DNA from 2 places in the Devosia sp. SL43 genome. Region 2 is predicted to be linked to the other one. Evidence: predicted binding sites of a transcription regulator. Region 2 holds the regulator's gene; the other holds the start of a gene.

Region 1 (4,414 bases), 920 kb from region 2:
TGGTCGTGATGTGCGATGGCGGCGAAATCACCCCGCATATGCTCGGTGCCGCCGACATCGAATCGCGCGGCCTCGCACCAGTCAGCGAGACGCCCCGCGCCGAGCGCCGCCCCGCCATCCTGCCGATGTGGCAGCAGGAGCAGCGCATTATCGAAGATGCGATCACCAGCTTCGGCGGCAATGTCTCGCTCGCGGCTGCGGCGTTGGAGATCAGTCCGTCGACGATTTACCGCAAGCGTCAGGGCTGGGCTGAGATGGCTCAGGCGAGCTGAGTGGCACGCCCTCGTGGTTCGAGGCGCCAGGAGGCGCACCTCACCATGAGGACTACTTTTAACTCGGTATCCCAGTAGCCTCATGGTGAGGTGCGAGTCCTTCACGAGAACAGAACCACGAGGGCGTGGCGCTAAGGCGTATTCGCTTCCCGGGCCTTGACCCGATCCAGCCCCAGATAGTGCTCGCGCAGGATCACCGCGATGCCTGACAGCACGATGATGCTGGCGCCGATGATCATGGTCAGCGTCGGCACCTCGGCGAAGACGACGAAGCCCAGGATGATGGTCAGGATCAACGAGACATATTCGAACGGCGCGATGACAGACATGTCTGCATAGCGGTAGCACGACGTCATCAGCAGCTGCCCCACCCCGCCCGCGACGCCGGCGCCAATGAGCAGTGCGGCTTGCTGCGGCGTCGGCCACACCCAGCCAAACGGCGCGGTCAGCAGCGACAGGATCGAAGCACTGATGAAGAAGTAGATGACGATCGCCTCGGTACGCTCGGTCTGCACCAGCTTGCGCACCTGCATCATGGCAAAGGCTGACAGCACCGCCGAGGCCAGGGCAGCGAGAGCGCCGATCGTCGTCGCATCGTCCATCGGCGTGCCGGCCGAAAATACTGTCAGGCGCGGCCAGAGAATGATGACGACGCCAACCAGCCCGACCATGACGGCGGTCCAGCGAAACAGATGCACCCGCTCTTTGAGGAGCAGAGCACTAAACACCACGATCAGCAGTGGCGCAGCATACTGGATGGCGGTGGTTTCCGGCAGCGGCAGGCGCGTCAGGGCGAAAAAGCCCAACCCCATCGAAGCAACGCCAATGAAGGCCCGCACGATGTGCCCCTTCGGATCCCGCGTGTGCAGGGCCGTGCGCAACTGGCGACGCCACGCGAGATAGATCAGCACTGGTGGGATCGCGAATAGGCAGCGGAAAAACACCAGTTGCCCCGCTGGGATCGTCTCGGTCGCCTTGAGCAATGTGGCCATGACCACGAAAAAGCCCACGGACACGACCTTGAGCACAATGCCGCGCAAAGGCCCGCCTGCTCGCTGAGCAGGGCCGGTCGAGGCAGCATTGGGGGAACTGGTCACGGCAGTCTCGTCGCTGGGACGAAAGGAAGTGCGGGCCGCCGCAGCGCCCCGCCGGTGCGTCAGCCTTTGGTGGCTTCCAGCTTTTCCTTGGCGATGCGCGCAGTGGCGAAAGCCTTGTGTTCGGGGCCAACGGCCGAACCGGTCTTGATCACCTTGCCGGTGGCGTCATGGATTTCCCAATGCCAGTTGGCATTCGGGCCGCTGCCGCCCTTGAGGCGCAGCTTGATCTGTAGGGTGCTATCTTGGGTCATGGCCGCGTTATGGCGCAGGTTGGCGCGCGGGGAAAGGGGGAAAGTTGCGGTCGGTAACCGGTCGTCTGCAGTTCAGCGAAAACAAAAGCAAAGGAACCCCCACCTAGCCTCCCCCTGAAGAGGGGGAGGAACCCGCCCAGTGGTTCGTCGCTGTATCGAGGGGCCAAACTCGATCTGTCCCTCCCCCTCTTCAGGGGGAGGTTAGGTGGGGGTACCCTTCCTTCTTCCGACTTATCCCGCTTCTCCCCGCCCCCAAAGCTTCAGGTACACTCCGCCCCATCACCCCACACGGCGGCCTGCAGGCGAACAGTGGTGGGGTGGGCCGGGTGGGGATTTTGCCTTCTCCCACAGGTTCGCGTTTCGGCCGTGGGTTGCTATGACAACCCGCCGCCGGAAACGTTCCAAAAACCGGCACCCCGAGACGGCTTCCGTCTCACTTTTTACTTTACCAGAGGCGAAAGCCGTCTCGGGGTCCGCTCGCTGCCCTCTTGGGCATGCGACCACACGATAACCGCAACCCAGGCGGCGCTCTGGCACGCCTACACTTCGGAGTAGCGAATTTCGATGCGATCACCCCAGAACGCCAGATGATCCCGGATCGGCTCCACCAGCGGGCACGGATCGGGATAGTACCAGACCTGGTCCGGGCCATCGGCGGTCAGCGTCTTGATCGTGTAATACGAGGCCTCGCCCTTATACGGGCATGTGGTGTGCGTATCGGTGGCTTCCAGAATTCCAGGCTGGATGTCCTCGCGCGGAAAATAGACCCGCAATGGCGCGCCCGGCTCGTCGAGCTCCAACGCGTTCAGCGAGCTGCCGATCTCGGCATCGTCGAAGATGACATGCACGCGGCCCTTGGCCGGGGTGATCTTGATATCTTTGTCGAGACATTGACGCGTCATAATTACCTGCCATCAGACGGTTGGGATCGATCCGGCTCAACGCGCGAGACAAAACTTCGGTTCACTTGCCTTGACACCCAGAGGCCTCAGCCATATATCCCCCTCACCCTGTTAGCACTCTACAATCGCGAGTGCTAACAGTGCCAAAATTGCATTCCAGAATGTTGCCATAGGAGCAAAACATGGGCTTCCGTCCTCTGCACGACCGCGTGGTCGTCCGTCGTCTCGACGGTGAAGAAAAGACCAAAGGCGGGATCATCATCCCCGACACCGCCAAGGAAAAGCCAAGCGAAGGCGTCATCGTCTCGGTCGGCCCTGGCGCTCGTGACGATGCTGGCAAGATCAACGCCCTCGACGTCAAGGCTGGCGATCGCGTGCTGTTCGGCAAGTGGAGCGGCACCGAGGTCAAGCTGAATGGCGAAGACCTGCTGATCATGAAGGAATCCGACATCATGGGCATCGTCGAAGTCTAAGCGACTTCACTGCCCCGTCGTCCTTTCCATTCCACACTTTAAGGAGCGCCTCACATGGCTGCCAAAGAAGTAAAGTTCTCTACAGACGCACGCGACAAGATGCTGCGCGGCGTCAACATCCTGGCCAATGCGGTCAAGGTGACCCTCGGCCCCAAGGGTCGTAACGTCGTTATCGAAAAGTCCTTCGGCGCCCCGCGCATCACCAAGGACGGCGTGACCGTCGCCAAGGAAATCGAACTCGAAGACAAGTTCGAGAACCTGGGCGCCCAGCTGCTGCGTTCGGTCGCTTCCAAGACCAACGACATCGCCGGTGACGGCACCACGACCGCAACCGTTCTCGGCCAGGCCATCGTTGTCGAAGGCGTCAAGGCTGTTGCCGCCGGCTTCAACCCGATGGACCTCAAGCGCGGTATCGACCTGGCTGTTGCCGAGGTCGTCGAAGCGCTGAAGGCCGCTTCGGCTCCGATCCAGAATTCGTCCGAAGTCGCTCAGGTTGGCACCATCTCCGCCAATGGCGAGAAGGAAATCGGCGACATGATCGCCGAGGCCATGCAGAAGGTCGGCAACGAGGGTGTCATCACCGTCGAAGAAGCCAAGACCGCTGAAACCGAACTCGACGTCGTCGAGGGCATGCAGTTCGACCGCGGCTACCTGTCGCCATACTTCGTGACCAATGCCGAAAAGATGACTGCGGTTCTCGATGATCCGCTGATCCTGCTGCACGAAAAGAAGCTCTCGAACCTGCAGGCTATCCTGCCGATCCTCGAAGCTGTGGTTCAGTCGCAGCGCCCGCTGCTGATCATTGCCGAAGACATTGAAGGCGAGGCTCTCGCGACCCTCGTCGTCAACCGTCTGCGTGGCGGCCTCAAGGTTGCTGCCGTCAAGGCTCCGGGCTTCGGCGATCGCCGCAAGGCCATGCTCGAAGACATCGCCATCCTGACCGGTGGTTCGGTGATTTCCGAAGATCTCGGCATCAAGCTTGAGAACGTGACCCTGGACATGCTCGGCACTGCCAAGCGCGTCGAGATCACCAAGGAAAACACCACGATCGTGGATGGTGCCGGCACGTCCGAAGACATCCAGGGCCGCGTTGGCCAGATCAAGGCGCAGATCGAAGAGACCACTTCGGACTACGACAAGGAAAAGCTGCAGGAACGTCTGGCCAAGCTGGCTGGTGGCGTTGCAGTGATCAAGGTCGGCGGCTCGACGGAAGTCGAAGTCAAGGAGCGCAAGGATCGCGTCGACGACGCGCTGAACGCTACCCGCGCTGCTGTTGAAGAAGGCATCGTCCCCGGCGGCGGCGTCGCGCTGCTGCGCGCTTCGAACGCCATGAAGGTCAAGGGCGCCAATGCCGATCAGGACGCTGGCATTGCCATCGTCAAGCGTGCCCTGCAGGAACCAGTGCGCACGATCGCCAAC
Region 2 (4,414 bases):
GGGCGATACGCACGGCGGCGATGGCCTCATCCACCGTGTGACGACGACCGAGTTCCGCCAGCGGACCCTCGCGCAGTGACTGCACACCAAGTGACACCCGGTTCACCCCAGCGGCGCGGTAGCCCTTGAAGCGATCGACCTCGACGCTGGTCGGATTAGCCTCGAGCGTAATTTCGGCGTTCTTCTCGACGGTCCAGTGTTTCGCGATCGCATCGAGAATGCGGCCGGTGGATTGCGGGTTCATCAGCGACGGCGTGCCTCCGCCAAAGAACACCGACTGCACTACCCGGCCCGGCGCCAGTTCGGCGGCCGTGGCGATCTCGCGCTCATAGGCGGCGACATAGTCGATCTCGTCGAACGGGCCGCGATGGACGTGGGAATTGAAGTCGCAATAGGGGCACTTGGCCGCGCAGAAGGGCCAATGCACATAGACGCCAAACATGTCGTTCGGCTTATTGCTCAATCTGGTTCTCCACGAACAGCGCAAACGAGCGCGCGCGATGGGACAGGCCCTGCTGGCCGGGTGACCAGGAGTGCTTCATCTCGGGCGGCATCTGGCCAAAAGTGATGTCGTAGCCATCGGGCATGAACACCGGATCATAGCCATGACCGCGGTCGCCGCGCGGCGGCCAGACCAAAGTACCGAAACACCGGCCGTGATAGATCACGTCGCGTCCGTCAGGATGAGCAAGACACAACGTGGCATTGAAATTGGCCTTGCGCTGGCTGGGCGAGGTGGCATTGGCCGCCTGCAGCGCATCTTCGACCCGCTTCATGGCGTGGTTGAAGTCACGCGGCACACCGGCCCAGTCGGCGGTATAGACGCCGGGATCGCCGTTGAGCGCATCGACGCACAGGCCCGAATCATCGCTCAGCGCCAGCATTCCTGAAGCTTGCGCGGCCGCATGGGCCTTGAGGCGGGCATTTTCGGCAAAGGTCGTGCCGGTTTCTTCCGGCTCGGGTAGGCCAAGTTCGCCGGCAGACACCAGCTCAAGACCGTAGGGCTCGAACAGCTCCTGGAATTCCCTCAGCTTGCCCGCATTGTGCGTGGCCAGCACCAGGCGATCACCTTCGCGGAGCCGGGCGATACTCATTTGATGACGCCTTTGGGCTTGGCATCGAGGGCACGCGCCACGTCGCGCCACAGGGCACAATTTTCGGGCGACATGCTGCGCGGCGCTTGCACCGGCTTGGGGGCGGGCGCGATTTTCTTCATCAACCAGGCGATCATGCTGAAAGCGCCGTCTGCTGGAGGAGCGTCAATTCGCCAATGCCCTGTTCCGCCAGCTCCATCAGCGCGTTGAGTTCATCGCGCGAGAACGGCACCTGTTCGGCGGTGCCCTGGATTTCGACGAACTTGCCCGAGCCGGTCATGACAAAATTGGCATCGGTATGAGCTTCGACATCTTCGAGATAATCGAGATCGAGCACCGGCGTACCCCGATAGATGCCGCAGGAGACCGCGCCGACCGAATCACGCAGGGCCTTGCCCTTGGTCAGCTTGCGCTCGTCCATCCAGGCAATGGCATCGGCCAATGCCACATAGGCGCCGGTAATCGAGGCGGTCCGCGTGCCGCCATCTGCTTCGAGCACGTCGCAATCGAGCGTCACCTGGTTTTCACCGAGCAGCTGCATATCGACCACCGCGCGCAGCGAACGGCCGATCAGGCGCTGGATTTCCTGGGTGCGACCGGACTGCTTGCCGGCCGTGGCTTCGCGACGGGTGCGCGAGCCGGTGGCGCGGGGCAGCATGCCGTATTCGGCGGTGACCCAGCCCTGACCCTTGCCGCGCAGCCAGCCGGGCAGGCTGGTTTCGACCGAGGCAGTGACGAGCACTTTGGTATTGCCGAAGGAAACGAGGCAGGAGCCCTCCGCTTTCTGGGAGACATTGCGCTCGATGGTCACGGCGCGCATCTGATTGGGCTCACGTCCGGAAGGGCGCATCAAGAATCCGAAAGAAAATTGCGATTAACCGCCTCTTAACCCTATGCGGACGCGCTCACAAGCGGCGGCGGCTTGGCGCAGGGCGGCTTTGCGCTTAAATGATGCACCACAGTTAAAGCGGACGATTTTATCGAACCGGATGAGCAAGCCCCCCGAAGACTTTTTGAGTGTGCTCAACGCCCGCAGCCAGGACATCTTTCGCAAGATCGTCGAGCGCTATCTCGACACCGGCTCGCCGGTCGGTTCGCGTGACCTGAGCCGCATGCTGCAGACCGGCCTGTCGCCGGCCTCGGTGCGCAATGTGATGGCCGATCTCGAGGATTTGGGCCTGATCGCGGCGCCGCATACCTCGGCGGGACGGGCGCCGACGCAGGAAGGCCTAAGATTTTTCGTCGACGCCATGCTCGAAGTCGGCTCGGTGAACGAAAGCGAGCGCAGCCAGATCGCCAAGCAGATCGAGGGCCAACATCGCGGGCAGGTCGAAGACGTCCTCACCGAAGCCAGCCAGCTGCTGTCAGGCCTCAGCCAGGGCGCCGGCGTGGTCATCGCCACCAAGGCCGACATGGTGTTGCGCCATATCGAATTCGTGCGGCTCGATTCGACCCGCGCCATGGCCATCATGGTGGGCCAGGACGGGCAGGTGGAAAACCGCATCATGGATATCCCGCCCGGCCTCACCGCATCGGCACTGACCCAGGCGGGCAATTATCTGGCCCATCACGTGGTGGGCCGCACCATTGCCGAAGCGCGTAAGGTTTTGGCCGAACAACGCGCCGAACAACGCGCCGAGCTCGACGAGCTGACGCAGAAGCTGGTCGATGCCGGCATCGCCACGCTCAGCCAGCCCTCGGCCACCAGCCAGCCAACCGTCATCGTGCGCGGCCGGGCCAACCTGCTCAACGACGCCATGGCCAGCGACGACCTGCTGCGCATGCGCCAGCTGTTTGACGAGCTGGAAAGCAAGGAAGGCCTGCTCGACCTGCTCGGCGACGCCGAGAAAGCGCAGGGCGTCCGCATCTTCATCGGCTCGGAGAACAAGCTGTTTTCGCTGTCCGGGTCCTCCGTCATCCTCTCGCCCTACAAGGATGCCAATGACAAGGTTGTGGGGGTATTGGGCGTCATCGGCCCGACGCGCCTCAACTATGCCCGCATCGTGCCGGTGGTGGATTATACCGCCAACGTCATCACGGCGATGATGGCGCGCAAGCGGTAAGGGTTGAAAATCCCGCTGGATTGGCCGATATGCGGGACAAATTCAGTAATTGCGGAACACACAATGATGAGCGACGAAAACGCCGCCTCTGGCGAGACGCCTGAAGTCGAAATCCTGGAGACCCAAGAGGTCGATCCGGTCGAGGCCTTGCGCGCCGAAAATGCCGAGCTCAAGGATCGCGTGCTGCGGACCATCGCCGAGATGGAAAACCTGCGCAAGCGCACCGAGCGCGACGTCAATGACACGCGCAGCTATGCCATTGCTGGCTTTGCCCGCGATATGCTGTCGGCCACCGATGCGCTGAGCCGCGCCCTGATGGTGCTGCCGGCCGAAGCGCGCGAAAATGGCGACGCGACCACCAAGAGCCTGATTGAAGGCATCGAGATGACCGAGCGCGAAATGCAGCGCTTGCTGGCCAAACATGGCGTCAAGCCGATCGAGGCCGAAGGCCAGAAGTTCGATCCGCATCGCCACCAGGCCATGTTCGAAGTCCCCGATCCCTCGCGCCCGGAAGGCACGGTCGTGCAGGTAGTCCAGGCGGGCTTTGCCATCGGCGACCGCGTGCTGCGCCCGGCCATGGTCGGCGTCGCCAAGGGCGGCCCAAGCCACGCCCCAGCCGACGAAGCCATCGACAAGAGCGTCTGATACCGCACGCATATCGGTATGAAGGGCGCCAGCAATGGCGCCCTTTTTGTTTGGGAGGATGGAATGGCAGACGATCTCTACGACCAGCCCGAACTCTATGATCTGGTCCTGCCGGATGATCCCGACATGGAGCAGTTCTATGTCGCGGCAGCCGGTGGTGCGGGTCGCCAGGTGCTCGATCTGGCCTGCGGCACCGGGCGGTTCACCCTGCCGCTGGCGCGCTCCGGGGCTGTTGTCACCGGCGGCGATCTGTCCGAGACCATGCTCGCAAGCGCCCGGCAGCGGGCAAATGCAGCGGGCCTAACCATCACCTTCGCCGCACTCGACATGCGGGACTTCGATCTGGGTCGGCGCTTCGACGCGGTGACCATCGCCGCCAATTCGCTGCTGCACCTGACGGAGACATCCGACATCCTGCGCTTTCTGGCCGCGGTGAAGCGTCATCTCAAGCCTGATGGACAATTGATCTTCGACATCTTCGTGCCCAGCGCGTGGCTCCTCAGCCGGCCGCATGGCGAGCGGCAGCATATGGGCGAATTTTCGCATCCCGAACTGGGCGTGATCACCATCGAAGAGACTATTGCCTATGATCCAGTCCGACAGGTCAGCCGC

The links. Region 2 encodes HrcA, which represses chaperone genes, less so after heat shock. Its sites were predicted from a motif close to GTTAGCACTCNCNNNNNGNGAGTGCTAAC; they were not measured.
Region 1: the regulator HrcA is predicted to act here: its motif matches at 2,633-2,661, upstream of IM737_RS17535 (co-chaperone GroES).

Annotation. Positions count from the first base shown of each region.
Region 1 covers NZ_CP063401.1:3,585,992-3,590,405, reverse strand. The annotation lists gene IM737_RS17555 (sigma-54-dependent transcriptional regulator) at 1-272, shown strand, start outside; gene IM737_RS17550 (DMT family transporter) at 404-1,369, opposite strand; gene IM737_RS17545 (hypothetical protein) at 1,429-1,620, opposite strand; gene IM737_RS17540 (DUF427 domain-containing protein) at 2,160-2,522, opposite strand; gene IM737_RS17535 (co-chaperone GroES) at 2,705-2,995, shown strand; gene groL (chaperonin GroEL) at 3,050-4,414, shown strand, end outside.
Region 2 covers NZ_CP063401.1:2,665,097-2,669,510, reverse strand. The annotation lists gene hemW (radical SAM family heme chaperone HemW) at 1-463, opposite strand, end outside; gene IM737_RS13150 (non-canonical purine NTP pyrophosphatase) at 453-1,094, opposite strand; gene IM737_RS13145 (hypothetical protein) at 1,091-1,231, opposite strand; gene rph (ribonuclease PH) at 1,228-1,944, opposite strand; gene hrcA (heat-inducible transcriptional repressor HrcA) at 2,084-3,157, shown strand; gene grpE (nucleotide exchange factor GrpE) at 3,221-3,802, shown strand; gene IM737_RS13125 (class I SAM-dependent methyltransferase) at 3,866-4,414, shown strand, end outside.